DNA from 4 places in the Sulfitobacter profundi genome. Region 2 is predicted to be linked to each of the others. Evidence: riboswitches for the same ligand, from Rfam matches in the RefSeq annotation. Region 2 holds a riboswitch; each other region holds the start of a gene.
The links. Region 2 has a riboswitch for thiamine pyrophosphate ahead of thiC (phosphomethylpyrimidine synthase ThiC). Riboswitches for the same ligand answer to the same signal wherever they lie in the genome.
Positions count from the first base shown of each region.

Region 1: it holds a riboswitch for thiamine pyrophosphate, as region 2 does, so the genes downstream of both, thiD (bifunctional hydroxymethylpyrimidine kinase/phosphomethylpyrimidine kinase) here and thiC (phosphomethylpyrimidine synthase ThiC) in region 2, are expected to answer to the same signal.
Region 3: it holds a riboswitch for thiamine pyrophosphate, as region 2 does, so the genes downstream of both, thiB (thiamine ABC transporter substrate binding subunit) here and thiC (phosphomethylpyrimidine synthase ThiC) in region 2, are expected to answer to the same signal.
Region 4: it holds a riboswitch for thiamine pyrophosphate, as region 2 does, so the genes downstream of both, thiC (phosphomethylpyrimidine synthase ThiC) here and thiC (phosphomethylpyrimidine synthase ThiC) in region 2, are expected to answer to the same signal.

Region 1 is NZ_JBHSWA010000001.1:99,352-106,430, reverse strand. It holds gene ACFQAU_RS00565 (thiamine phosphate synthase) at 1-202, opposite strand, end outside; gene ACFQAU_RS00560 (thiazole synthase) at 199-960, opposite strand; partial or broken gene ACFQAU_RS00555 (sulfur carrier protein ThiS) at 1,028-1,096, opposite strand; gene ACFQAU_RS00550 (FAD-dependent oxidoreductase) at 1,149-2,129, opposite strand; partial or broken gene thiD (bifunctional hydroxymethylpyrimidine kinase/phosphomethylpyrimidine kinase) at 2,122-2,924, opposite strand; TPP riboswitch at 2,991-3,087, opposite strand; partial or broken gene ACFQAU_RS00540 (error-prone DNA polymerase) at 3,199-6,526, opposite strand; gene ACFQAU_RS00535 (DNA polymerase Y subunit UmuC family protein) at 6,526-7,079, opposite strand, start outside.
Region 2 is NZ_JBHSWA010000005.1:149,647-156,725, reverse strand. It holds gene istB (IS21-like element helper ATPase IstB) at 1-483, shown strand, start outside; gene ACFQAU_RS22020 (sensor histidine kinase) at 847-2,220, opposite strand; partial or broken gene ACFQAU_RS22015 (transposase) at 2,628-2,783, opposite strand; gene ACFQAU_RS22010 (Fe(3+) ABC transporter substrate-binding protein) at 3,014-4,030, shown strand; TPP riboswitch at 4,618-4,739, shown strand; partial or broken gene thiC (phosphomethylpyrimidine synthase ThiC) at 4,833-6,630, shown strand; partial or broken gene ACFQAU_RS22000 (ATP-binding protein) at 7,004-7,079, opposite strand, start outside.
Region 3 is NZ_JBHSWA010000001.1:1,632,096-1,639,174, reverse strand. It holds gene ACFQAU_RS08560 (thiamine ABC transporter ATP-binding protein) at 1-340, opposite strand, end outside; gene ACFQAU_RS08555 (thiamine/thiamine pyrophosphate ABC transporter permease ThiP) at 327-1,883, opposite strand; gene thiB (thiamine ABC transporter substrate binding subunit) at 1,859-2,836, opposite strand; TPP riboswitch at 2,871-2,971, opposite strand; partial or broken gene aroC (chorismate synthase) at 2,980-4,172, shown strand; gene ACFQAU_RS08540 (DMT family transporter) at 4,183-5,121, shown strand; gene cobO (cob(I)yrinic acid a,c-diamide adenosyltransferase) at 5,192-5,797, shown strand; gene ACFQAU_RS08530 (alkaline phosphatase D family protein) at 5,857-7,079, opposite strand, start outside.
Region 4 is NZ_JBHSWA010000005.1:17,432-24,510, reverse strand. It holds gene istB (IS21-like element helper ATPase IstB) at 1-236, shown strand, start outside; gene ACFQAU_RS21290 (sensor histidine kinase) at 600-1,973, opposite strand; partial or broken gene ACFQAU_RS21285 (transposase) at 2,381-2,536, opposite strand; gene ACFQAU_RS21280 (Fe(3+) ABC transporter substrate-binding protein) at 2,767-3,783, shown strand; TPP riboswitch at 4,371-4,492, shown strand; partial or broken gene thiC (phosphomethylpyrimidine synthase ThiC) at 4,586-6,383, shown strand; partial or broken gene ACFQAU_RS21270 (ATP-binding protein) at 6,757-6,912, opposite strand; gene ACFQAU_RS21265 (sensor histidine kinase) at 7,029-7,079, opposite strand, start outside.

The DNA.
Region 1 (7,079 bases), on a different contig from region 2:
CAATGGCCAGTTCCCAATGGTCATTCACCACCAACTGCGCGCCGTATTGGCGGCAAAGGTCAAGCGCGGTGGTGATCTCGGTCCGCAGCAGGTCATGCGGCGCGTCTTTGATGCGCAACTGCACCAGCTTGACGCCCAAGGGCACCGCCCGCGCAACCCATGCAGCACTGTCAAAAACGGGATAAAAACGCGGCAGGGTCATAGCCAAGCCTTTCCGATCACGGGGGTGGAGGGCATCGCCATATCGCGCTGGCCCATCGGGCCGGAGGCGGCGGCAAGCGCGCCCGCGCGGCAGGCCAGCGCAAAGGCCTCGGCCATGGCGGCGGGGTTGCGGGCTTCGGCGACGGCGGTGTTGAGGAGCACCGCGTCGAACCCCATCTCAAGCGCCTGTGCGGCATGGCTGGGCAGGCCAAGGCCCGCATCGATCACCATGGCCACCTCCGGAAATGCGGCCCGCAGGCTGCGCAGCCCGTGCAGGTTGTTCAGCCCCAGCCCTGACCCAATCGGCGCGCCCCAAGGCATCAGCACCCGGCAACCCGCATCGACCAGCCGCCCGGCCAGCACCTGATCCTCGGTGGTGTAGGGAAAAACCTCGAACCCATCGGCGCAAAGCGCCTCGGCGGCCTCAACCAAGCCGAAGGGGTCAGGCTGCAGGGTGTCGGCATGGCCGATAACTTCCAGCTTAATCCAATTGGTCCCGAAATACTCCCGCGCCATCTGTGCCGTGGTGATCGCCTCCCGCGCCGAATGGCAACCGGCAGTGTTGGGCAGCAGATGCACGCCGAGCCCGCGCACCATATCCCAAAACGCCTGACCCGCACCCTGTTCGCGGCGCAGGGAAACGGTTGCCACCGGGGCGGCACTTTGGCGAAAGGCGGCCTCCATCACCGCGGGCGAGGGATAGCGCGCGGTGCCCAGCATCAGCGGCAGGGGCAGCGAAATGCCGTAAAAGTCGCGCATCGCTTAGCCCCTGCATGGCGCTGAGCACTTCGAGCTGGTCGCCATCGCTCAGCGTCGTCGCGCCCCGCGCGCCTGCGGGGACGAAATTGCCGTTGAGTGCGGTGGCGACCTTGGCTTCGCCCCAGCCAAGCTCCACCAAGACCGCGTTAAGCCGCGTGGCAGTGACCTCACGCGCTTCGCCGTTCACTTCAATTTTCACGGAATAAATCCCCTGTTGTCGCTGTTGCAAGAAAGGCTGCGGCCTGTTCTGCCAAGGCCGGTGCCATGAGAAACCCGTGCCGAAACAATCCGTTAAGATGCAGCACTGCGCCGCGTTGCACGATGCCGGGAAGGTTGTCGGCAAAGGCGGGGCGCAGGTCGGCGCCCATCTCAATGATCTCGCCTTCGGCAAAGCGCGGGTCGAGCGCATAGGCCGCCGAGAGCAGTTCCAGCGCCGAGCGCGCGGTCATTTGGGCGCGACTGGCGCTTTCGATCTGGGTCGCGCCCAGCATATAAATTCCGTTCCCGCGCGGCACCACATAGAGCGGGTGGCGCGGGTGCAGCAGGCGGATCGGGCGGGTGAGGGTGATCTCAGGCGCGCGCAGCAAGATCATCTCGCCGCGCACCGCCCGCAGGCCGGGTAGGTCGGCGCTGGCGGCCATGCCACGGCAGTCGATCACCGGGCCTGCGACCTTGGATGGGGTGAGGGGCGTGGGCTCGACCTTCACCCCATGGGCGGCGAGCGTTTGGGTAAGATCATGCAGGGCTTGGCGCGGGTTCAGGTGCGCTTCCTCCTCAAAGAACAGCCCGCGCCGATGACGCCCGGTAAGCTCGTGCTCGACCGCCGCGATGGCCTCGGCGTCGCAAGGGGTGTGGCCGTCGGTCCGGTCGGCGAACCGCTGGATTTCAGCGCGGTCCCGTTCCGGGGCGAGGACCAGCGTGCCCCTATGGGTGACCTCGGTGATCTCAGACCAGAGCGCCGCGGCACGCCGCCCGTTGGTCACCACCGCAGGCTCGCTCAGCGCGCCTTCGCAGAAGGGGGCGAGCATCCCGCCCGCCCACCATGAACAGCCATGCGGCCCGGGCGTGCCTTTGCGGTCGACCAACCGGGGCCGCAGCCCCTGCGCCAGACAGGCCCGCGCGGCCCAAAGCCCCGCAACGCCTGCGCCGATGATGGTGACGTCACTCATGGGGCCAAACCGCGTGGAAATGATGCACCGGGCCGTGGCCATGCCCAATGTTCAGCGCATCCGCCGCGGCAATGGCGCGTTGCAGATAGGCATGCGCAGCCTGCACGGCCTGCGGCAACGTTTGCCCCCGCGCCAGCCCCGCGGCGATGGCGGCGGAAAGGGTGCAGCCGGTGCCGTGGGTGTTGGCGGTGTGCTGGCGGGGCGCGGAAAGGCGCAGGGTTTCAGCCGCGGTGATCAGCAGATCGACGCAGGTCTCCCCTTGCCATGCCCGCCCTTCATCAGCACCGCGCCGGGACCGGCAGAGAGCAGGGCGCGGCCCTGTTCCAGCATGGTGGCCTCATTGGTGGCTTCCGGCCTGTCCAGCAGCCGTGCGGCCTCGGGCAGGTTTGGCGTTAGTACATGGGCCAAGGGCAGCATCCGGTCGCGCAGTGTCGCCACCGCCTCGGCAGAGAGCAGCGCATCGCCGGATTTTGCCACCATCACCGGGTCGAGCACCACAGGCGCGGCGCAGCCCGCCAGCCCCTCGGCCACGGCAGTGATCGTTTCAGGATCGCCCAACATGCCGATTTTCACCGCACCGATCGCCAGATCGTCAAAGACCGCCGCCATCTGCGCCCGGATCATCGCGGGAGAGATCATCTCAACCCCGGTCACCGCGCGTGTGTTCTGCGCCGTCACGGCGGTGAGCACGCTGGCCCCATAGACGCCAAGCGCGCTGAAGGTCTTCAGATCGGCCTGAATCCCCGCCCCGCCGCCGCTGTCGGACCCCGCAATCGTCAGTGCTTGAAAAGCCATTTGGCCCCCATGTGTTAGATGGGCCAAGGGCGTGTGGATACGGGATAAACGACGGGCCGCGTGGGGCCGATGCTTGGTTCCGTTCCCTACGCCGGTACGACCCGGATCAGGTTCGATGGGTCGGTTTTCACCTCTCAGCCTTGCGGCACCCCAACGGATTGCGGGCAGGCTAGCGAGGCGGGCTGGCAGGGTCAACTGGTGATGGTTAATTTATGAGTTGTCGTTCTGTATCAACTATTTGCGAGTCACACTTCATCAAATACATGAAGATTCGTTAATGAAAATCCCGCGACTTCGGGATCACACGCGCGTCGCGCGGATGGCTATGCATCGCCACCTGACCGGGCAGCGGATGGGTCGGGTGATCACCCCGCGTGGTGATGCCGGGCATCGGTGCGTCCGACAGCGAAGCAAGCCTGTCAGAGCGGTCCTTAAGCCGGTCGGCCACCACATGGATCACCCGCCCGTCGGTCTGCACGCGCCCTTCGACCACCAGCAGCCGCGCGGCCATGATCGTGGGGCGGTAAAGCTTGAACATATTAGGCCAGATCACGAGGTTCGCCACGCCGCATTCATCCTCCAGCGTGATGAAACAGACCCCCTTGGCGCTGCCCGGCTTTTGCCGCACCAGCACCAGCCCGGCGAGCTTGACCCGTCGCCCATGCCCCATGCGTGCCAAATCGCGGGCCGAAGCAAACCCCTGCGCGGCGAGGCTGGAGCGGTAAAAGGACATCGGATGCGCCTTCAGCGACAGGCGCAGCGTTTGGTAGTCGGCCACGACCTGTTCGGCCTTCGGCATCACCGGCAAGGTGACCTCCGGCTCCGGCCCCTGAGCCGCGGCCTCCGCATGGTCAAAGATCGGCAAGGCGGGCGCGTCGCGCAGCCCTTGGGCCTGCCAGAGCGCCTGACGCCGGTCGATCCCCATGCTGCGCATCGTGTCGGCGGCGGCCAGTTGACGGATCGCCTTGGCATCGAGCCCGGCGCGAGACTTGAGGTCTTCGACATCCGCAAAGGCGCCTCGCGCCGGTCCATGATCCGCGCGGCGGCTTTTTCCTGCAACCCGTCCACCATGCGCAGCCCCAGCCGCAGGGCAAAACCGTCGCCGCAGGGCTCCAGCGTGCAGTTCCAGTCGGAGTAATTCACATCAACCGCGCGCACCTCGACCTGATGCTCGCGGGCGTCGCGCACGATCTGGGCGGGGGCGTAAAACCCCATCGGCTGCGAGTTCAGCAGCGCGCAGGCAAAGGCCGCCGGGTAGTGGCATTTCATCCATGAGGACACATAGACCAGCTTGGCAAAACTCGCCGCATGGCTCTCGGGGAAGCCATATTCGCCGAACCCCTTGATCTGGTCAAAACAGCGCTGCGCAAAGACCGGGTCATAGCCGCGGTTGGTCATCCGGCCCACCATCTTGTCTTGTAGCTTTTCAATCGTCCCGCGCGAGCGGAAGGTGGCCATGGCCTTGCGCAGCTCGTTCGCCTCGGTCGGGGAAAACTGTGCCGCGTCGATGGATATCTTCATCGCCTGTTCTTGAAAGATCGGCACGCCCAGCGTCCGGCTGAGGATGCTGAACAACTCGTCCTGCGGATAGGCCGGGCCGGGGGCGGGGTAGACGACGCTCTCCATCCCCTGGCGGCGGCGCAGGTAGGGGTGGACCATGTCGCCTTGGATCGGGCCGGGGCGGACGATGGCGACCTCGATCACCAGATCATAGAACACGCGGGGGCGCAGCTTCGGCAGCATCGCCATCTGCGCGCGGCTTTCGACCTGAAAGACGCCCAGACTGTCGCCCCGGCAGAGCATGTCGTAGGTGGGTCGCCCTGTGGCGTCGTCCTCGTGATCCTCCACCGGGACCGTGGCCAGTTCCAGCGGGCGGTCGTAATGCGCCTCGATCAGATCAAAGCATTTGGCGATGCAGGTGAGCATGCCAAGGGCGAGGATATCGACCTTGAAGATTTGCAGCGCGTCGATGTCGTCCTTGTCCCATTCGATGAAACTGCGCTCGGGCATGGCGCCGTTGCCGATGGGGACGATCTCGGTCAGGGGGCGTTCGGTCAGGATGAAACCGCCGACGTGCTGGCTCAGGTGGCGCGGCATGCCGATCATCTGGGAGGCCAGTTTCAGCACCATGCGCAGATAGGGATCTGACAGGTCCAACCCCGCCTCGCGGGCGCGGTCATCGTCCATCTGGCCCTCGAAACTGCCCCAGATCGTGCCCGCGAGTTTTGAGGTCACGTCTTCCGACAGCCCCATCGCCTTGCCGACCTCGCGAATGGCCGAGCGTGGGCGGTAGTGGATCACCGTGGCGCAGAGCCCGGCGCGGTGGCGGCCATATTTGCCGTACATGTATTGGATGACCTCTTCGCGCCGCTCATGCTCGAAATCGACGTCGATGTCGGGCGGCTCATCGCGTTCCTCGGAAAGGAACCGCTCGAACAGCAGGTTATGCACCGCCGGGTCGACCGAGGTGATGCCGAGGCAGAAACAGACCGCCGAATTGGCCGCCGAGCCGCGCCCTTGGCAGAGGATCGGCGGCTCAGCTTCCTCGCGGGCAAAGCGCACGATGTCGTAGATGGTCAGGAAATAGCGGGCGATCTTTTTCGACCCGATGAGCGCGAATTCCTTTTCGATGGTCTTTTCTACCCCTCGGGCACGCCTTGCGGGTAGCGCCGCGCCGCGCCCTCCCATGTGAGGCGGGCGAGTTCCTCCATCGGGCTGCGGCCTTCGGGGACGATCTCATGTGGGTATTCGTAGGCCAGATCGGTGAGGCGAAAGGTGATCCTGTCCGCCAGACGCCGCGTCTCGGCGATGGCATGGGGCCAGTCGGCGAAGAGGCGCAGCATCGCCTCGGGCGATTTCAGGTGCCGTTCGGCATTGGCGGCCAAGAGATAGCCCGCCTTGGGCACGATCACGCCCTCGCGGATCGCCACCATCACATCCTGCAAGGGCCGCCGGTGGCGCGCGTGGTAGAGCACATCGTTGGTGGCCAAAATCCTCAGCCCATGGGCGCGGGCCAGTGCGTCCAAGCGGTTGATCCGCGCCCGGTCATCGCCACGATAAAGGAAGCTTGCGCCCACATGCCGCATCCCCGGCAGTGCTTTCACCAGACGCGGCAGGCCAGCGGCAAAGACGTCAAGGTTCTCGGGCGGCATGACGATCAGATGCAGCCCTTCGGCGTGTTGGCTCAGCATCTCCAGCGTCAGATGGGTCTCACCCTTTTGCTGCCATTCGCCGTCTATAGATTGCATCTTGCCCGCCGACAGCAGCGTCGAAAGCCGCGCATAAGCGGCGCGGTCTTGCGGATAGGCCAGCAGTTCGGTCCCACAAAGCAGCGCCAGACGCGCGCCGATCAGGGGGCGGATATGGGCCTTTTCCGCCTCCACATGCAGCCGCACCACGCCCGCCAGCGTGTTGTGATCGGCGATGCCGAGGCTGTCATAGCCGTGGTGATAGGCCATCTCGATCAGGTCCACGGCGTCCGAGGCGGCGCGCAGGAAGGAAAAGCAACTGGCCAGTCCGAACTCGACATAGGCCGCCCGCGGCGGGTCGGCAAAACCGTCTTCGCCCAAGGTGCGGCGCTTATGTCCTTCCTGCTCGGGCATCAGGCAAAGAGCCCATGCAAAAACCAGCGCGGCTCGGCCCCGCGACCGTCATAGATCACCCCCTCGCGGTAGAGCCAGAAACGCTGGCCGCCCTGGACCTCGACTTTGTAGTAATCGCGCAGCCGGGTGCCGGGGCGGTCGCACCACCATTCCGGCGCGATGCGTTCCGGCCCGGTGTGGCGCATGGTTTTATAGGTGACGCGCCGCCAGTTGAACTGCGAGGGCGGGCCTTCGGGCACGGCATAGATCACGCGCACCTCTTCGGCGGGGGTCAGCAGACGCAGCGGACGGTCGCGCAGCAAGGCGGGTGCGGCTGTAGGCGTGCCGTGCAGGGCGTCGACACGTTGCTCCACCCGTTCGGGCTTATGGGTCTCGCGCCACTGCGGCCAGTTGACTTTGTCCGCGCCCAGCTTCGCGGCGAGCCGGTCGAGCAGCCCGGCCACATCCGCCGAAGGGTCGCGTTTGCCGTCGAGGTGGTCTTGCATCAGCGGCAGCGGTTCGCTGGTCAGCGCCTCCAACGTCAGCAGGTCAAAGCCGAAGCCGCTGTCGATGT
Region 2 (7,079 bases):
AATGTAGTGCTGATCGGAGGCCCTGGAACGGGAAAATCGCATGTCGCTACCGCCCTCGGCATTCAAGCAATCGAGCATCATCGCAAGCGTGTGCGCTTCTTCTCCACGGTCGAGTTGGTCAATGCGTTGGAGCAGGAAAAGGCCCAAGGCAAGGCAGGAAAGATCGCCGAGGTGCTGGTGAAAGCCGATTTAGTGGTCTTGGATGAGCTGGGATACCTGCCGTTCAGCGCTACGGGTGGCGCGTTGCTGTTCCACCTTCTAAGCAAACTCTACGAGCGCACCAGCGTCGTCATCACAACCAACCTGAGCTTTAGCGAATGGGCCAGCGTGTTCGGTGATGCAAAGATGACCACCGCGCTCCTCGACCGCCTCACACATCGTTGCCACATTCTCGAGACCGGCAATGACAGCTACCGGTTCAAGGCCAGCTCCGCGACAGCCAAACAGAAACGAAAGGAAAAAGCGGCATTGACGCCATCATAACGCAAAGAACATAACAACTGGGTGGGTCAAGTCTCGGTGAAAATGCCGGGTCAGTTCTCGGTGACAATCAACACGCAGCTTTCACACAGTCATATCCTCGGCATAGTCGGCCCACAGGCTAAACGCGGCAGCCCGGGAGTGGCGGTAGGTGGGCCAACTAATCCAATAGTATGATCAATTGAGGCGCGTCGAGCCAACACGTCCATTAAGGAGTTCAGGCGCTTAGTCACTCCCTCTTGGCGTGACGTCACCCCAGCCTCCGAGTTAGGATGGAGGCGGACATCCCGTGGGCCACGGCCGATCCGAAGATCGCGAGGCTGACAGGTTCAACCCTGCCTGCCGTAGCCCCGTTCCACAGGCTTTCTATACTCGCTGATCATCTCCAACGACATGGATATGGGCTTCCAGTCCACAGGCGAGATAGCAGAGGTCCACTCGATGTGGCGGAGGAAGGGCACCACGGCGCAATAGCTGGGTGCCAAACCCCACATGCTCAGGCTTGGTCACCGGGGGACCGCCGTGCTCCTTCCAGTGCAGCTCCAGCGTCCCCTCAACGGTGCTCTGCCAGCTTACATCGATACCGCCAGCCGGGACCGAAAGCGCGCCATGCTTGACGGCATTGGTGGCGAGTTCATGGAGCGCCATGGCAAGGCCGGAAATCGCCTTGTTCGGAACGAGCACCTGTGAGCCCTCGACCCTGATTTTACAGGCCTCATCCTTGAACGGGGCCAGCACGTGGTCGACAAGCTCCGAAACCGCGAGCGCACGGGCTTCTTTTCCGAACATCAAATCGGTGGCGGCCGACATCGCGCGCAGACGCGCCATAAAGCTTTCGTAGTGCGCGTCCCGGGCCCAGGTTCGACCGGCGATCGCTCCCATCAATGCTGCCAGGTTCTTCAGCCGGTGGCGAAGTTCATCGGCGACAGTTGCGATGCGTTCTTCCTGTCGTGCCTGTTCGGTAATGTCGAACACCACCCCGATTGCACGTTCCCGCCCGGTATGATCGACCGGCGCCAGCGCGGCCCTGAGCAGAAACACTCGTTCCGATCCATCAGGAAACAGATGACGCACCTGTGTCTGAAGCTTGTTTTCACCACTTGCCCGCGCCTCTGCTCCAGCCTTTGCGAGGCGCTCGCCCTCGCCCGGAGCATAGCGCGCCCGGAAATCATCAGCAGCGGGCTTGGCATCGTCCGGGAAACCGTAGAGCCGGTTCAACTCTACCGAGGACGTGACGATATCGCTCTCGAGATCGATCTCCCAGACAGCCATCTGGGCGGCATCGAGTGCAATGCGCAGCCGTGCCTCGCTTTCAGTCAGGGCGCGCCGCATTTCCTCCCGCTCGGTGATATCCTCGATCGAGCCGCTGTAATGAACGGCCTGGATCTTGCCCTCGACCTCAGCAAACCGCGCTACCCCATGAGCTCTCACCCACCGAAGTTCACCGGTGTCAGGGCGCGTGATCCGATAGACATAGCTCTCCTGTAAGCGGTTCTCCGGATCGAGGGCGTGCTCCAGCGCGGCAAGCATATCGGCAGCATCATCGGGATGGGTTAGCGAGCGCACTGTGGCGAAAGTTGCTGGCTCATCTTGCGAAAGACCCTGAATCTCTCGCGCAAGAGAAGAAAAATAGATCTCGTCCGACCGAAGATCCCAGTCCCAGACACCAACTCCTGCGGCAAGGCAGGCAAGTTGATAGGGATCGCTGTCGCGGGGTTCCGACCTCTCTTCGTTTTGCATGTGTGGCATATCCTTATTTCCCGCCACCGGCCACTTTGAACAGGAAGCCAAGAATGGGCAAGCGAAACGCTTTGGTGACAACACTGACGTCTGCCTAAAAGCCGCAGCCTATTCATCTTATGCCAAAAGACGGCGTCATCCCGTCTAATTTGCTGGGCAGGCTTCAAGTTTTCGAATCGCGCACCTCTTGAGACTGAGGTTATGGCGGAGTTTCGGCAGCGGTCATTGCCATCGGAGCGTCAGGGGCTGAAGGGATCGATGATCTTCGATCCCTGCTTGCAGAATGGCAGGAGATCAATGCCATCGTAATGATCGTCCTGCACCGGCCTTGGGAGAAAGACACTCATCTGCGCCAAATCTTGCAACGTGCGGCGCGAGCGCCTTTCCTGTAGGGCTTTTCGCGTTTGCTGCGGTGCAGGAAAGATCTTGACCAATTTCCGGAGATTTTGGGCGGTTGCGGCGAGCAGGAATTCGTCATTTGCACCGCATGGGCCACGTAATCAGAGCCTTCCGAGGCCGAGGGTGCGCTTGAGATGCGTGAAGAGCATCTCGACCTTCTTCCGGAGCTACCTTCTAGGCAGCCACGGAATGTCCTATTGCGCAGCCAGACAAGTCGAGATGTTTGTTCCGCCCTCATAGCCCGGCCTCTCGGTGCGCTCAATGGCTGATGGTCTGCGTCGGGAAATGGTGCCGGACCTTCTGACCGATTTTATCGGAATTGGTTGCAGGGGCGTCTAAAATCTGTTTCTTACTGTTTCAGTCAAGTTACTCCAAACTGGAACAGGACCCTGATATGACCTTCTGCAAAACATCGACTGCCGCCGCCGCGCTGATGTCGCTGGCACTACCCGCGCTGGCCGATGGCGAGTTGAACCTCTACTCCGCCCGTCACTATGACACCGATGAGCGCCTTTACTCCGACTTTACCGAAGCAACTGGCATCACCATTAACCGCATCGAAGGCAAGGCCGACGAACTGCTGGCCCGTATGGAAGCCGAGGGTGCCAACTCCCCCGCCGACTTGCTGCTGACCGTCGACACCAGCCGCCTCAAGCGCGCCAAAGACATGGGCCTGCTGCAAGCGGTGGAGAGCGACACGCTTGAAGAGCGCATTCCCGGCAATCTGCAAGACGACGACAACCAGTGGTTCGGCCTGTCGCAGCGCGCGCGGATCATCTTCTTTAACAAAGAGACGCTGGACACCCCACCCGCGACTTACATGGACCTCGCCGATCCTGCCTACAAAGGTCAGGTCTGCATCCGGTCCTCGACCAACACCTACAACCAGACTCTGTTGGCTGCCATCGTGACGCACGAGGGTGAAGAAGCCGCGACCGAATGGGCACAGGGCGTGGTCGACAACATGGCGCGCGCACCGCAGGGCGGTGACACCGACCAGCTGCGCGGCATCGTCTCGGGTGAATGCGACATCGCGGTATCCAACAGCTACTATTTCGCCCGCGCGATCCGCACCGATGTGGACGGCGTGAGTGCCGATATCGACAAGATCGGCCTGATCTGGCCGGACCAAGAAGGCAACGGCGCGCATATGAACCTCTCCGGCGGCGGCGTGGCCAAGAACGCGCCGAACCGTGAGAATGCTGTGAAGTTCCTTGAGTATCTCGCCTCTGATCAGGCGCAGGTCTATTTCTCGGCCGGTAACGATGAGTTCCCGACGGTGGAAGGCGTTGAACTGGCTGATAGCGTAAAGCAGTTGGGTGAGTTCAAAGCCGACGAGGTGAACCTGTCGGACGTGGCCGAGAACATCGGCACCGCGCAGAAAATCTTTGACACGGTTGGCTGGGAATAAGACTTCACATCAAGTAACGCAGAAGGCGGGCTTTCGAGCCCGCCTTTTATTTTAGCTTCGATCATCGCCGATCCCGGTACCGTAAAGGGCGCGACCCGAGCCGCTCGGCCATCTAGCTGACCGTCGCTAGGATGAAAAACCTGCGCTACATAGTTCCGCTTGAACTCGTCCTAAACCGATTGTGCGGCTGAATCCGCGCTTCTACTCGGTTCCCAAATTGCCAAGTAAGTATCTACAAAATCTAAGGACACCTCATTCATCGTCAATTCGATCCACCAGATCCCGGAACTATTGTCACGTTAACTCGCCGACATTTCAAGGTGGCATGCCGAACGTTGATCAAGGGGCTGAATAACCGCGCAGAGAACAGCCATTTGCCTTTCCGAAAGCGAGAGCTTGCAAACTCGGCGAGTTAACGTGACAACACACTTCGGCCGCCCGTCAGAGGCGCCCCACGACGCCAACCATCCGTAAAAGTACCAAAGATCGGAGCGGATATCGGCCAATCAAATGCCTTCAGCAATGGCTTCGCCACTGACGGTACCTTATCGGCTGCCCTTGCTCTTCTGAAATCTATTAGATACGTACATCTTACGCAGGGGAGTCCCAACTGAGGGACTGAGAGGCGACTGACAGCAAGGCTGTAGTGTCGCGACCCTTTGAACCTGACCCAGTTGATACTGGCGTAGGAAGCATTGGTCGCCCCTCCCGAACTGGGTGCGTGGCCAGACAGGGGCATGCGCCCGTTTCCAAGCCAAAAATCGTCTGTGTCTTTTTGAGTTATCAACTTGAGGAGCACGCCATGAATATTCCGAATCCTAAAGTCACAACAGGTGAATTGCCTGCATCGCGCAAAATCTATGTGAAAGGCAGTCTATATCCCGAAATTCGTGTGCCCCTGCGCGAGATTTCGGTTCACCCGACCGCAGGTGAACCGCCGCTGCCAGTCTATGACAGTTCTGGTCCATATACCGATTCAAACCATCTGACCGACATCAGACATGGCTTGCCCGTTTTGCGCCGAAACTGGATCATCAGACGCGGCGACGTCGAATCCTATCAGGGGCGGAACACGCAGGACGCTGATAATGGCTTTGTGCAGGGTGATCGCTTGACACCTGAATTTCCGGTGCAACAGCAACCCTATCGTGCAAAAGAGGGCAAGGCGGTAACGCAACTGGCCTATGCCCGGGCAGGTATTGTCACGCCCGAAATGGAGTTTGTGGCCATTCGCGAAAACCAGTTGCGTGAAGCGGTATCTGCGCCGCGCGATGGCAATGACTTTGGCGCAAACATTCCAGACTATGTAACGCCCGAGTTTGTGCGAGGTGAAATCGCCGCCGGCCGGGCGATTATTCCCGCCAATATCAACCACCCAGAGATTGAACCGATGATTATCGGTCGCAATTTTCTAGTGAAGATCAATGCCAATATGGGCACGTCTGCCGTCACATCTTCGATGGAAGAAGAAGTGGACAAGCTTGTCTGGGCAATCCGCTGGGGGCCGATACGGTCATGGACCTTTCGACCGGTCGCAACATCCATAACACGCGCGAATGGATTATCCGGAACAGCCCTGTGCCCATTGGGACCGTGCCAATTTATCAAGCGCTGGAAAAGGTTAACGGAATTGCCGAGGATCTCACATGGGAGGTCTTCCGCGACACATTGATTGAACAGGCCGAACAGGGGGTGGATTACTTCACCATTCATGCGGGCGTGCGTTTGCATATGGTGCCAATGACGGTGAACCGAGTGACGGGGATTGTGTCGCGCGGGGGGCTATCATGGCAAAATGGTGCCTGCATCACCACAAGGAAAGCTTTCTGTACGAGAATTTCGACGAGATTTGCGATATCTGCCGCGCCTATGATGTATCGTTCAGTCTTGGCGATGGCCTGCGCCCGGGGTCGGTTGCAGACGCCAATGACGAAGCGCAATTTGCTGAGCTCGAAACATTGGGCGAGTTGACGAAGGTCGCTTGGGCCAAGGATTGTCAGGTGATGATTGAAGGGCCGGGCCACGTGGCCATGCACAAGATCAAGGAAAACATGGACAAGCAGCTTGAGTGCTGCCACGAGGCGCCGTTCTACACACTTGGACCACTAACGACCGATATTGCGCCGGGGTATGATCATATCACCTCTGGTATCGGCGCTGCGATGATTGGTTGGTTCGGATGTGCAATGCTGTGTTACGTGACCCCAAAAGAGCATCTTGGCCTGCCAGACCGTGACGATGTCAAAATTGGCGTTGTCACCTACAAAATCGCCGCTCACGCTGCCGATTTGGCCAAAGGGCTGCCCGGTGCACAACGGCGCGACGATGCCTTGTCCCGCGCCCGGTTTGAGTTCCGTTGGGAGGATCAATTCAACCTTTCGCTGGACCCGGAAACCGCGCGTGACTTTCATGATCAAACGCTGCCGAAAGAGGCGCATAAGGTGGCACATTTCTGTTCGATGTGCGGGCCGAAATTCTGCTCCATGCGGATCAGCCATGACATCCGGGCCGAAGCGCACAAAGATGGGATGGAGGCAATGGCTCAAAAGTTCCGCAACGGCGGCAACCTATACATGCCGGTTGATGTGTCTGACGAGTGATAATAACCGCGGGGCAGTCTTGCCGGGCTGGTCTCTGCCATTGAGCTGGCGCGACATGGAGCAGACGTGCGGTTTTTGAGCTCGGCGACAATCGGGGGTCGCGCAGCCTTGCGCGCTTTGCGGGCGGTATGTTGGCGCCTTGGTGCGAAAGCGCAGCGGTTGAACAGCAGGTTATCAAGCTTGGGACAAGGGCGGCGGATTCACGGTCACAGATTACGCTTGTCACGCGGCGCGGAACTCGTGTGCTCGCCCCGCCGCGCGATCGGGGAAAACTTACACGAATTGCCAGGGTGTTGTCACGTTAACGGGCCCGAGGTTACTGGTCCATTGATCTGGGCGTAGGCCGTTTCGATGCAGAGATTGGGGCTTTATGGCGATCGAGTAGCGCTTTCGTCATCTTGGCGTCTCCGAAGACCGATGGCCACTCAGCGAAGTCGAGGTTCGTCACG
Region 3 (7,079 bases), on a different contig from region 2:
GGGCGGCATCGATCCGCCCTTGATCCGCCGCCTTCAGCCGCAAGTCAGGGCGCAGCCCAAGGCCGACGTTCTGCCGCACGGTGAGATGGGGAAACAGGTTATTATCCTGAAACAGCATCGTCATGCCGCGCTGGCCGGGATGCTGTTCGGTGATGTCTGCGCCATCCCGCAACAACCGCCCCGCCGCCACCGGCACAAACCCACAGATCGCCGCCAGCAACGTCGACTTGCCCGACCCAGAGGGGCCGATCACCGCATAGCTGCGCCCCGGTGCGAGGGTCATATCGGCGACAAGGCTGAATTCGCCCCGCTCTATGCGCATCTTTTCAAGCGTCAGCATGCCAGCGCCCCCATTTGTCGCAGATGAAAAACACCGCCAGCGCCAAGACCAGCAGCAACAGCGCCGCACCTGCTGCGGCCTCCATCCGGTAAGCGCCCATCAGACGGTACATTTGTAAGGGCAGCGTCGCACGGTCCTGATCGGCGAACAGCGCGATCACGCCGAGGTCACCCACCGACAGCGCCCCGGTCAGCCCGGCGGCAAAGCCCAGTTGTGGACGCAAGCGCGGCAAGACCAACAGACGCCAAAGCGCCCAACCATTCATGCCGAGGGTCTGCGTCAGCGGGCCATAATCCTGCAACGTCTCACGCAGCCGCGGCACCAGAATGCGCAGCACGAAAGGCAGCGCCATCAGCGCGTTCACGAGGGCCGTAACGGGGAGGCTCAGCCGCGCCGGTTCGAGCACCGGGTTGATCAGAATGAACCAGCCCGTGCCGATCATCAGCGGAGAGGCCGCAAGCCCCATCAGGCCAATCGCCTCCACCCCGCCGCGCCGCCGGGTGGCGATCCAGCCTGCCATCGGCAAGGCCAGTGCGGCGAGTACTATCACGCTGAGGCCCGCAACCAGACTGCTATTCAACGTGGCCTGCCAAACCGAGGGTGGCAACTGCCCTACCCCCGCCAAACCACGCAGCACCACAGCCCCCAGTGGCAGCAGCAGAAACAGCGCCGCCAACGTGATAACGACGATATCCAACGCTCGCTGCCCCCCGCCCAGCGCATCCCAGCGGCGCAGGGGGCGGTCCAGCCCACCGCCCAAGCTGATCGGCGGGATCAGCCAAAGCGCCGCAACCGCCGCAGCACCCGCGAGCACAAGCTGCACCACCGACAAAAGCGCCGCCCGCCCAAGGTCAAAATCAAACCGAAACGCCTGATAGATCGCCAGCTCGATCGTCGTCGCGCGTGGCCCGCCACCCAGTGTCAGGGCCACGGCAAAACTGGTCAGACAAATCACGAAGATCAGCGCCGCCACGCCGGGCAGAACCTGCCGCAGCATCGGCCATTCCAGCGCCAGAAACAGTGCACGGGGCGTCATCTGCAGCTGCCCGGCCAGTCGAAACCGCTCGGACGGTATGCTCTGCCAGCCTTGCAGCAAAAGCCGTGTTGCCAGCGGAAGGTTAAAGAAAACATGGGCCAGAACCACGCCGTGCAGCCCGTAGATCGACACCGGTGGCAGGCCCAGAGCCGCGCCAAACTGGTTCAGCACACCAGACCGCCCAAAAACCGTGAGCAACCCCAGCACCGCCACGATCACCGGCAGAATAAACGGCGCGCCGAGCAATGTAATCAACGCCCCACGCCCCCAAAACCGCCGCCGCGCCAAGGCCCGCGCGACCAGCACCGCCAGCAGCACAGACAGCACCGCCGACCACACCGCCTGCGTGACGGTAAAACGCACCGCCGCCCAATCCGCCGCCCCCAGCCCCGCCGCCACATCGGCTGCCATGAAAACGGCAACCAACGCAGCAAGGATCAGGCCCGCGACCAGTGCGGCGGCGAAAAGCCCCGTCTTGCCGCTTAACGCGACAGCGCGGTCAGCCATTCGTCCAAAGCCTCTTTACGGAGCGCGGGGACTTCGCCGTTCGGCACCAACAGCGCCTTGCCGGGCTGGATCATCCCGTCAAACCCTTCGGGCAGACCGCCTTCGGGCGTCACGGCGGGGTACATCCAGTTGGTCGTCGGCAGCACCGATTGCGCGGCGTCAGAGACGAGGTATTGCAGGAACTGATCGGCCAGCTCCGGCTGATCCGACCCCGCGAGCTTCCCCGCCACTTCGATCTGCATGTAGTGGCCTTCGTCAAACAGCGCCGCTGTCTTGCTGTCATCCTCCTCTGCGATCAGGTGATAGGCAGGCGAGGTGGTGTAGCTGAGCACCATATCGGCCTCGCCTTCGAGGAACAAACCGTAGGCTTCGGACCACCCTTTAGTCACGGTCACGACATTGTCGGCCAGCCCCGCCCAAACCTCGGGCGCCTCATCGCCATAGGCCGTTTTGACCCACATCAGCAGACCCAGACCGGGGGTTGAGGAGCGCGGGTCTTGGATGACGATCTTCAAATCGCTCTCGGCCAGCGCTTTGAAATCGGTGGGCGCGGAGAGGTCCGTGCCATGGACAAAAGCGAAGTAGCCCCAGTCATAGGGGACGAAGACGTCATCTTCCCAAGTGATCGGCAGATCATAGTCAGCCTGCAACCCGCTCGGCGCGAACAGCTCAGTCTCCTTCGCCGCCGCGACAAGGCTGGTGTCGAGCCCCAGTACGATATCCGCGTCAGAGCGCGCGCCCTCAAGCTTGAGCCGCGCCAGCAGTGCCGCGCCATCGCCCATGCCAACGAATTTCAGGTCGCAGCCGCATTCGGCCTCGAACCCCTCTTCGATGGCCGGGCCGGGGCCCCATTCGGTGACGAAACTGTCGTAGGTATAGACCGTCAATTCAGGCGTTTCGGCCCATGCAGCCGATGCGCCCAAGACGCCCGCAGCAAGTGTAAGATACTTCATTGCATCCTCCTTTTGCGGCGAAAGGTAAAAGGTGGATGTCTGTCCGGACCTTCCCTCCGCCGGTGTTAACCGGTTCAGGTTCAACGGGTCCGCACAACACGTACATCTCAGCCCAAAGGCCCCCGAGGTAGCGTCAGGGGTAGATGCCCCCCACACAATTGGCAAGGCAAATCCCCTTGAGGCAGGGCGCTGCCCCGGCTAAGGGTTTGACAACAGGAGGTCCGCCCATGTCGATCAACAGCTTTGGCCATCTTTACCGGGTCACCACATGGGGCGAAAGCCACGGTCCCGCCCTTGGCGCCACGATTGATGGCTGCCCCCCGGCGTGCCGATTGACGAGGGCATGATCCAGCAGTGGTTGGACAAGCGCAAACCGGGCCAGAACAAATACACCACGCAGCGGCGTGAGGCGGATGAGGTGCGGATTCTGTCGGGCACCTTTGAGGGCGTCACGACAGGCACGCCGATCCAGTTGATGATCGAAAACACCGATCAGCGCTCCAAAGACTACGGCGATATCAAGGACAAGTTCCGCCCCGGTCATGCCGACATCACCTATTTCCAGAAATACGGCATCCGCGACTATCGCGGGGGTGGGCGTTCCTCGGCGCGCGAAACGGCGGCGCGGGTGGCGGCGGGCGGTCTGGCGCGCGAGGCGATCAAGGCGCTGGCCCCGAACCTGCAGATCACCGGCTATATGGTGCAGATGGGTCCGCATAAGATCGACCGGGATGCGTTCGATTGGGACCAGATCGAGCAGAACCCGTTTTGGGTGCCCGATGCCAAGGCGGCGGACGACTGGGCCGCGTATCTCGACGGGCTGCGCAAGTCCGGCAGCAGCGTGGGTGCGATCATCGAAGTCACCGCGCGCGGCGTGCCTGCGGGGCTCGGCGCGCCGGTCTATGGCAAGCTCGACACCGATCTGGCCGCCGCGATGATGAGCATCAATGCCGTCAAAGGCGTGGAAATCGGCGAAGGCATGTCAGCCGCGATGCTGACCGGAGAGCTGAACGCGGACGAGATCACCATGGGGCCAGAGGGGCCGGAATATTCCTCCAACCATGCGGGCGGCATCTTGGGCGGGATCAGCACCGGGCAGGATGTGGTCGTGCGTTTCGCGGTGAAGCCGACCTCAAGTATCCTGACCACGCGGCGCACCATCACCAAACAAGGCGAAGAGACCGAGATCATCACCAAAGGCCGCCATGATCCCTGTGTTGGTATCCGCGCGGTGCCGGTGGGCGAGGCGATGATGGCCTGCGTGCTGCTGGATCACCTGCTGCTGCACCGCGGTCAGATCGGCACTAACCGCGGACGGATCGGCCCCGAAGCATGAGGACCAGAGCATGAAAGTCGATGATTTCTCCGCCCGCCCCGCCCTTGGCGTCGGGCTGAAGATCACGGCGATCCTGCTCTTTACCTGCATGTCTGCGATCATCAAATCGCTGGCCGACGATGTGCCCGCGGGCGAGTCGGTCTTCTTCCGCTCCTTCTTTGCCATTCCGGTGATCCTGATCTGGCTGGCGCAACGCGGCAAACTGAAAAGCGGGCTGAAGACGAAAAACCCGATGGGCCATGTCTGGCGCGGGCTTTTCGGCACCACGGCAATGGGGCTGACCTTTACCGGCCTTGGCCTGCTGCCCCTGCCCGAGGTCACCGCCATCGGCTTTGCCACACCGATTTTCACTGTGATCCTTGCCGCCGTGTTGCTGGGCGAACAGATCCGTCTGATCCGCGTGACTGCCGTGGCGATCGGGCTGGTCGGGGTGATGATCATCCTCTGGCCGCGTTTCAGCAGCATCGGTACGATGGAACAGACAGCCACGATTGGTGCGCTGTTGATCCTGATGGCGACGATGGTGCGCAGCCTTGTGCAGATCCACATCCGGCAATTGGTGCAGAACGAAGACACGGCGGCGATCGTCTTTTACTTTTCCGTCACTGCATCGGTCTTGGCGCTTTTCACCCTGCCCTTCGGCTGGGTCATGCCTGATCTGCAAACCTTTGGCTTGCTGGTGTTGGCAGGGTTAATCGGCGGAGTGGCGCAGATTCTTATCACCTCGGCTTATCGCTTTGGCTCGGCTTCGATGCTGGCGCCATACGACTATACCTCGATGCTCTTTGCCATCTTGCTGGGCTACGTCTTCTTTGCCGAACTGCCGACGATGATGATGCTGGCAGGCGCGGCGCTGGTGATCAGCGCGGGCGCGCTGGTGATCTGGCGCGAGCGGCAGTTGGGGATGGAGCGCGGCAAAGCGCGGTCTGTCACCGATCCCAAGGCGTGATTCATTGCGGGCTTTCGCCCGGCTCGCCCTCTCCCTATGGTGCCCCGAAACCGGATAGAGGAGATGACCGATGAGCGACGCGGATCCGCAAGACCACAAGGAAAAGATGCAGCAGCGTCAGGCCGAACAGCGCGCCAAGGTGGCCGAGCTGCAAGACCCTGACAAGGGTCTTGTGCTGGTCCATACCGGGCCGGGCAAGGGCAAATCCTCCTCTGCTTTCGGGGTCGTCGTACGCGCGCTTGGCTGGAAACAGCGCGTCGGTGTGGTGCAGTTCATTAAGGGCAAATGGAAGACCGGCGAACGGCTGTTCTTTGAACAACTCGATGAGGTGACATGGCACACGATGGGCGAAGGTTTCACCTGGGACACCCAAGATCGCAACCGCGACATCGCCGCCGCCGAGGCCGCATTTGGCAAGGCGCGCGAGATGATGGCGAGCGGGGACTATGACCTCGTGGTGATGGATGAGATCAACATCGCCATCCGCTATGAATACCTCAAGATCGAAGACGTCATCGCCGGGCTTGATGCCCGCGACAAGCGCACAGCGGTCGTGCTGACAGGCCGCGACGCCCGGCCCGAGCTTTGCGACTATGCCGATCTGGTGACCGAGATGTCAGAGGTCAAACACCCGTTCAAAGCAGGCATCAAAGCACAGCGCGGCGTCGACTACTGAAACGAAAAGGATCGCCCGCTTCTGGGCGATCCTCTCAATCCGACCGCTCAAACGGGTCTTTAGATCGCGGCCCCCTTGGGGTCGAGCGTCACCGAGTAGATCTCGGTGTCGGCACGGTCCATCAGGCGCACTTTCATCTGCTGGGTCTTGGCGTCGATATCGACCAAGCCAAAGAATTGCAGACCAGCAGAAGGCGGCAGGTTCACCTGACCCTCCTCCGGCGCTTTGACGTATTTCAACTCGGGGCCAAAGGTGCCGTCCAATTCGTTCGGGCCAAACGTGCCTGCGTGCAGCGGGCCCGAGACAAACTCCCAAAACGGGTCGAAATCCTGAAACTGCGCCTTGTCGGGGTTGTAGTAATGCGCGGCGGTGTAATGCACATCTGCCGTGAACCAGACGACGTTGTCGACCTGCGCGGTCTTGATGAAACGCAGCAGCCCCGCGATCTCTTGCTCGCGCCCCTTGGCGGCACCGTTGTCGCCATTGGCTACCGCTTCGGCCCCGCCGCCGACGACCAGTCCGATGGGCATGTCGCAGGCGATGACCTTCCATGTGGCCGACGAATTGGTCAGTTCCCGCTTGAGCCATGCCATCTGCTCGGCCCCGAGGATCTCTGTGGCCTGCGACATCTCGGTCTGCATGTTCTCGCTGTTCGGCCCCCGGTAGCTGCGCAGGTCAAGGAAGAAGACATCCAGCATCGGACCGTAGTTGATCTTGCGGTAAACCCGGCCCGGCTCGGCGGGGGTGATACGCAGCGGGGTCATCTCGTGAAAGGCCTGCGAGGCGCGGGCGGCGAGGACGTGGATCGACTTTTCGCTATAGCGGTCGTCTTCCATCAGGCTGCGCGAAGAGGACCAATTGTTCACGACTTCATGGTCGTCCCACTGCATGAAGGTCGGCACATGGGCGTTCATCTCGCGCACATGATCGTCCATCAGGTTGTATTTCCACTGGCCGCGATATTCGTCCAGCGTCTCGGCCACTTTGCGTTTCTCATCGATGATCGTGGTGTTTTTCCACAGCGTGCCATCCTCAAGCTGCACCTCATCCTCAAGCGGGCCATCGGCATAGATGGTGTCACCGGAATGCAGGAAGAAATCGGGGCGGTGTTTGGCCATGGTCGCATAGGTGCGCATGCCCTCATCGTCGATGCCCCAGCCCTGACCGGCGGTATCGCCCGACCAGGCAAAGCGCACGTCGCGGCGCGCGGTGGGCGCGGTGCGGAACTGGCCGATGATCGGCTCTGAAGTGGCGTTGATGTCGCTCAGGTCGGCAGCGGTGA
Region 4 (7,079 bases), 130 kb from region 2:
TGTTCCACCTTCTAAGCAAACTCTACGAGCGCACCAGCGTCGTCATCACAACCAACCTGAGCTTTAGCGAATGGGCCAGCGTGTTCGGTGATGCAAAGATGACCACCGCGCTCCTCGACCGCCTCACACATCGTTGCCACATTCTCGAGACCGGCAATGACAGCTACCGGTTCAAGGCCAGCTCCGCGACAGCCAAACAGAAACGAAAGGAAAAAGCGGCATTGACGCCATCATAACGCAAAGAACATAACAACTGGGTGGGTCAAGTCTCGGTGAAAATGCCGGGTCAGTTCTCGGTGACAATCAACACGCAGCTTTCACACAGTCATATCCTCGGCATAGTCGGCCCACAGGCTAAACGCGGCAGCCCGGGAGTGGCGGTAGGTGGGCCAACTAATCCAATAGTATGATCAATTGAGGCGCGTCGAGCCAACACGTCCATTAAGGAGTTCAGGCGCTTAGTCACTCCCTCTTGGCGTGACGTCACCCCAGCCTCCGAGTTAGGATGGAGGCGGACATCCCGTGGGCCACGGCCGATCCGAAGATCGCGAGGCTGACAGGTTCAACCCTGCCTGCCGTAGCCCCGTTCCACAGGCTTTCTATACTCGCTGATCATCTCCAACGACATGGATATGGGCTTCCAGTCCACAGGCGAGATAGCAGAGGTCCACTCGATGTGGCGGAGGAAGGGCACCACGGCGCAATAGCTGGGTGCCAAACCCCACATGCTCAGGCTTGGTCACCGGGGGACCGCCGTGCTCCTTCCAGTGCAGCTCCAGCGTCCCCTCAACGGTGCTCTGCCAGCTTACATCGATACCGCCAGCCGGGACCGAAAGCGCGCCATGCTTGACGGCATTGGTGGCGAGTTCATGGAGCGCCATGGCAAGGCCGGAAATCGCCTTGTTCGGAACGAGCACCTGTGAGCCCTCGACCCTGATTTTACAGGCCTCATCCTTGAACGGGGCCAGCACGTGGTCGACAAGCTCCGAAACCGCGAGCGCACGGGCTTCTTTTCCGAACATCAAATCGGTGGCGGCCGACATCGCGCGCAGACGCGCCATAAAGCTTTCGTAGTGCGCGTCCCGGGCCCAGGTTCGACCGGCGATCGCTCCCATCAATGCTGCCAGGTTCTTCAGCCGGTGGCGAAGTTCATCGGCGACAGTTGCGATGCGTTCTTCCTGTCGTGCCTGTTCGGTAATGTCGAACACCACCCCGATTGCACGTTCCCGCCCGGTATGATCGACCGGCGCCAGCGCGGCCCTGAGCAGAAACACTCGTTCCGATCCATCAGGAAACAGATGACGCACCTGTGTCTGAAGCTTGTTTTCACCACTTGCCCGCGCCTCTGCTCCAGCCTTTGCGAGGCGCTCGCCCTCGCCCGGAGCATAGCGCGCCCGGAAATCATCAGCAGCGGGCTTGGCATCGTCCGGGAAACCGTAGAGCCGGTTCAACTCTACCGAGGACGTGACGATATCGCTCTCGAGATCGATCTCCCAGACAGCCATCTGGGCGGCATCGAGTGCAATGCGCAGCCGTGCCTCGCTTTCAGTCAGGGCGCGCCGCATTTCCTCCCGCTCGGTGATATCCTCGATCGAGCCGCTGTAATGAACGGCCTGGATCTTGCCCTCGACCTCAGCAAACCGCGCTACCCCATGAGCTCTCACCCACCGAAGTTCACCGGTGTCAGGGCGCGTGATCCGATAGACATAGCTCTCCTGTAAGCGGTTCTCCGGATCGAGGGCGTGCTCCAGCGCGGCAAGCATATCGGCAGCATCATCGGGATGGGTTAGCGAGCGCACTGTGGCGAAAGTTGCTGGCTCATCTTGCGAAAGACCCTGAATCTCTCGCGCAAGAGAAGAAAAATAGATCTCGTCCGACCGAAGATCCCAGTCCCAGACACCAACTCCTGCGGCAAGGCAGGCAAGTTGATAGGGATCGCTGTCGCGGGGTTCCGACCTCTCTTCGTTTTGCATGTGTGGCATATCCTTATTTCCCGCCACCGGCCACTTTGAACAGGAAGCCAAGAATGGGCAAGCGAAACGCTTTGGTGACAACACTGACGTCTGCCTAAAAGCCGCAGCCTATTCATCTTATGCCAAAAGACGGCGTCATCCCGTCTAATTTGCTGGGCAGGCTTCAAGTTTTCGAATCGCGCACCTCTTGAGACTGAGGTTATGGCGGAGTTTCGGCAGCGGTCATTGCCATCGGAGCGTCAGGGGCTGAAGGGATCGATGATCTTCGATCCCTGCTTGCAGAATGGCAGGAGATCAATGCCATCGTAATGATCGTCCTGCACCGGCCTTGGGAGAAAGACACTCATCTGCGCCAAATCTTGCAACGTGCGGCGCGAGCGCCTTTCCTGTAGGGCTTTTCGCGTTTGCTGCGGTGCAGGAAAGATCTTGACCAATTTCCGGAGATTTTGGGCGGTTGCGGCGAGCAGGAATTCGTCATTTGCACCGCATGGGCCACGTAATCAGAGCCTTCCGAGGCCGAGGGTGCGCTTGAGATGCGTGAAGAGCATCTCGACCTTCTTCCGGAGCTACCTTCTAGGCAGCCACGGAATGTCCTATTGCGCAGCCAGACAAGTCGAGATGTTTGTTCCGCCCTCATAGCCCGGCCTCTCGGTGCGCTCAATGGCTGATGGTCTGCGTCGGGAAATGGTGCCGGACCTTCTGACCGATTTTATCGGAATTGGTTGCAGGGGCGTCTAAAATCTGTTTCTTACTGTTTCAGTCAAGTTACTCCAAACTGGAACAGGACCCTGATATGACCTTCTGCAAAACATCGACTGCCGCCGCCGCGCTGATGTCGCTGGCACTACCCGCGCTGGCCGATGGCGAGTTGAACCTCTACTCCGCCCGTCACTATGACACCGATGAGCGCCTTTACTCCGACTTTACCGAAGCAACTGGCATCACCATTAACCGCATCGAAGGCAAGGCCGACGAACTGCTGGCCCGTATGGAAGCCGAGGGTGCCAACTCCCCCGCCGACTTGCTGCTGACCGTCGACACCAGCCGCCTCAAGCGCGCCAAAGACATGGGCCTGCTGCAAGCGGTGGAGAGCGACACGCTTGAAGAGCGCATTCCCGGCAATCTGCAAGACGACGACAACCAGTGGTTCGGCCTGTCGCAGCGCGCGCGGATCATCTTCTTTAACAAAGAGACGCTGGACACCCCACCCGCGACTTACATGGACCTCGCCGATCCTGCCTACAAAGGTCAGGTCTGCATCCGGTCCTCGACCAACACCTACAACCAGACTCTGTTGGCTGCCATCGTGACGCACGAGGGTGAAGAAGCCGCGACCGAATGGGCACAGGGCGTGGTCGACAACATGGCGCGCGCACCGCAGGGCGGTGACACCGACCAGCTGCGCGGCATCGTCTCGGGTGAATGCGACATCGCGGTATCCAACAGCTACTATTTCGCCCGCGCGATCCGCACCGATGTGGACGGCGTGAGTGCCGATATCGACAAGATCGGCCTGATCTGGCCGGACCAAGAAGGCAACGGCGCGCATATGAACCTCTCCGGCGGCGGCGTGGCCAAGAACGCGCCGAACCGTGAGAATGCTGTGAAGTTCCTTGAGTATCTCGCCTCTGATCAGGCGCAGGTCTATTTCTCGGCCGGTAACGATGAGTTCCCGACGGTGGAAGGCGTTGAACTGGCTGATAGCGTAAAGCAGTTGGGTGAGTTCAAAGCCGACGAGGTGAACCTGTCGGACGTGGCCGAGAACATCGGCACCGCGCAGAAAATCTTTGACACGGTTGGCTGGGAATAAGACTTCACATCAAGTAACGCAGAAGGCGGGCTTTCGAGCCCGCCTTTTATTTTAGCTTCGATCATCGCCGATCCCGGTACCGTAAAGGGCGCGACCCGAGCCGCTCGGCCATCTAGCTGACCGTCGCTAGGATGAAAAACCTGCGCTACATAGTTCCGCTTGAACTCGTCCTAAACCGATTGTGCGGCTGAATCCGCGCTTCTACTCGGTTCCCAAATTGCCAAGTAAGTATCTACAAAATCTAAGGACACCTCATTCATCGTCAATTCGATCCACCAGATCCCGGAACTATTGTCACGTTAACTCGCCGACATTTCAAGGTGGCATGCCGAACGTTGATCAAGGGGCTGAATAACCGCGCAGAGAACAGCCATTTGCCTTTCCGAAAGCGAGAGCTTGCAAACTCGGCGAGTTAACGTGACAACACACTTCGGCCGCCCGTCAGAGGCGCCCCACGACGCCAACCATCCGTAAAAGTACCAAAGATCGGAGCGGATATCGGCCAATCAAATGCCTTCAGCAATGGCTTCGCCACTGACGGTACCTTATCGGCTGCCCTTGCTCTTCTGAAATCTATTAGATACGTACATCTTACGCAGGGGAGTCCCAACTGAGGGACTGAGAGGCGACTGACAGCAAGGCTGTAGTGTCGCGACCCTTTGAACCTGACCCAGTTGATACTGGCGTAGGAAGCATTGGTCGCCCCTCCCGAACTGGGTGCGTGGCCAGACAGGGGCATGCGCCCGTTTCCAAGCCAAAAATCGTCTGTGTCTTTTTGAGTTATCAACTTGAGGAGCACGCCATGAATATTCCGAATCCTAAAGTCACAACAGGTGAATTGCCTGCATCGCGCAAAATCTATGTGAAAGGCAGTCTATATCCCGAAATTCGTGTGCCCCTGCGCGAGATTTCGGTTCACCCGACCGCAGGTGAACCGCCGCTGCCAGTCTATGACAGTTCTGGTCCATATACCGATTCAAACCATCTGACCGACATCAGACATGGCTTGCCCGTTTTGCGCCGAAACTGGATCATCAGACGCGGCGACGTCGAATCCTATCAGGGGCGGAACACGCAGGACGCTGATAATGGCTTTGTGCAGGGTGATCGCTTGACACCTGAATTTCCGGTGCAACAGCAACCCTATCGTGCAAAAGAGGGCAAGGCGGTAACGCAACTGGCCTATGCCCGGGCAGGTATTGTCACGCCCGAAATGGAGTTTGTGGCCATTCGCGAAAACCAGTTGCGTGAAGCGGTATCTGCGCCGCGCGATGGCAATGACTTTGGCGCAAACATTCCAGACTATGTAACGCCCGAGTTTGTGCGAGGTGAAATCGCCGCCGGCCGGGCGATTATTCCCGCCAATATCAACCACCCAGAGATTGAACCGATGATTATCGGTCGCAATTTTCTAGTGAAGATCAATGCCAATATGGGCACGTCTGCCGTCACATCTTCGATGGAAGAAGAAGTGGACAAGCTTGTCTGGGCAATCCGCTGGGGGCCGATACGGTCATGGACCTTTCGACCGGTCGCAACATCCATAACACGCGCGAATGGATTATCCGGAACAGCCCTGTGCCCATTGGGACCGTGCCAATTTATCAAGCGCTGGAAAAGGTTAACGGAATTGCCGAGGATCTCACATGGGAGGTCTTCCGCGACACATTGATTGAACAGGCCGAACAGGGGGTGGATTACTTCACCATTCATGCGGGCGTGCGTTTGCATATGGTGCCAATGACGGTGAACCGAGTGACGGGGATTGTGTCGCGCGGGGGGCTATCATGGCAAAATGGTGCCTGCATCACCACAAGGAAAGCTTTCTGTACGAGAATTTCGACGAGATTTGCGATATCTGCCGCGCCTATGATGTATCGTTCAGTCTTGGCGATGGCCTGCGCCCGGGGTCGGTTGCAGACGCCAATGACGAAGCGCAATTTGCTGAGCTCGAAACATTGGGCGAGTTGACGAAGGTCGCTTGGGCCAAGGATTGTCAGGTGATGATTGAAGGGCCGGGCCACGTGGCCATGCACAAGATCAAGGAAAACATGGACAAGCAGCTTGAGTGCTGCCACGAGGCGCCGTTCTACACACTTGGACCACTAACGACCGATATTGCGCCGGGGTATGATCATATCACCTCTGGTATCGGCGCTGCGATGATTGGTTGGTTCGGATGTGCAATGCTGTGTTACGTGACCCCAAAAGAGCATCTTGGCCTGCCAGACCGTGACGATGTCAAAATTGGCGTTGTCACCTACAAAATCGCCGCTCACGCTGCCGATTTGGCCAAAGGGCTGCCCGGTGCACAACGGCGCGACGATGCCTTGTCCCGCGCCCGGTTTGAGTTCCGTTGGGAGGATCAATTCAACCTTTCGCTGGACCCGGAAACCGCGCGTGACTTTCATGATCAAACGCTGCCGAAAGAGGCGCATAAGGTGGCACATTTCTGTTCGATGTGCGGGCCGAAATTCTGCTCCATGCGGATCAGCCATGACATCCGGGCCGAAGCGCACAAAGATGGGATGGAGGCAATGGCTCAAAAGTTCCGCAACGGCGGCAACCTATACATGCCGGTTGATGTGTCTGACGAGTGATAATAACCGCGGGGCAGTCTTGCCGGGCTGGTCTCTGCCATTGAGCTGGCGCGACATGGAGCAGACGTGCGGTTTTTGAGCTCGGCGACAATCGGGGGTCGCGCAGCCTTGCGCGCTTTGCGGGCGGTATGTTGGCGCCTTGGTGCGAAAGCGCAGCGGTTGAACAGCAGGTTATCAAGCTTGGGACAAGGGCGGCGGATTCACGGTCACAGATTACGCTTGTCACGCGGCGCGGAACTCGTGTGCTCGCCCCGCCGCGCGATCGGGGAAAACTTACACGAATTGCCAGGGTGTTGTCACGTTAACGGGCCCGAGGTTACTGGTCCATTGATCTGGGCGTAGGCCGTTTCGATGCAGAGATTGGGGCTTTATGGCGATCGAGTAGCGCTTTCGTCATCTTGGCGTCTCCGAAGACCGATGGCCACTCAGCGAAGTCGAGGTTCGTCACGATGATGGACGTGCGCTCGTAAAGACGACTGACGAGGTAGTACAGCAGCTGGCCGCCGGTCTGTGCGAAGAGGATATAGCCGAATCAGTCGAGGACCAGGAAGCCGAGGCGGCACAAGCGAACCGCAGCTTCCCACGCTCACCGGGAGGCGCGAGGTAAGGCGAAGTGACGCCTTCAGATCATGCTTTTGCTTGGGTTTAGGAGTTTTCGGGTAGGAGATCGAACTCAATCCAAAAGGTTGAGCCCTT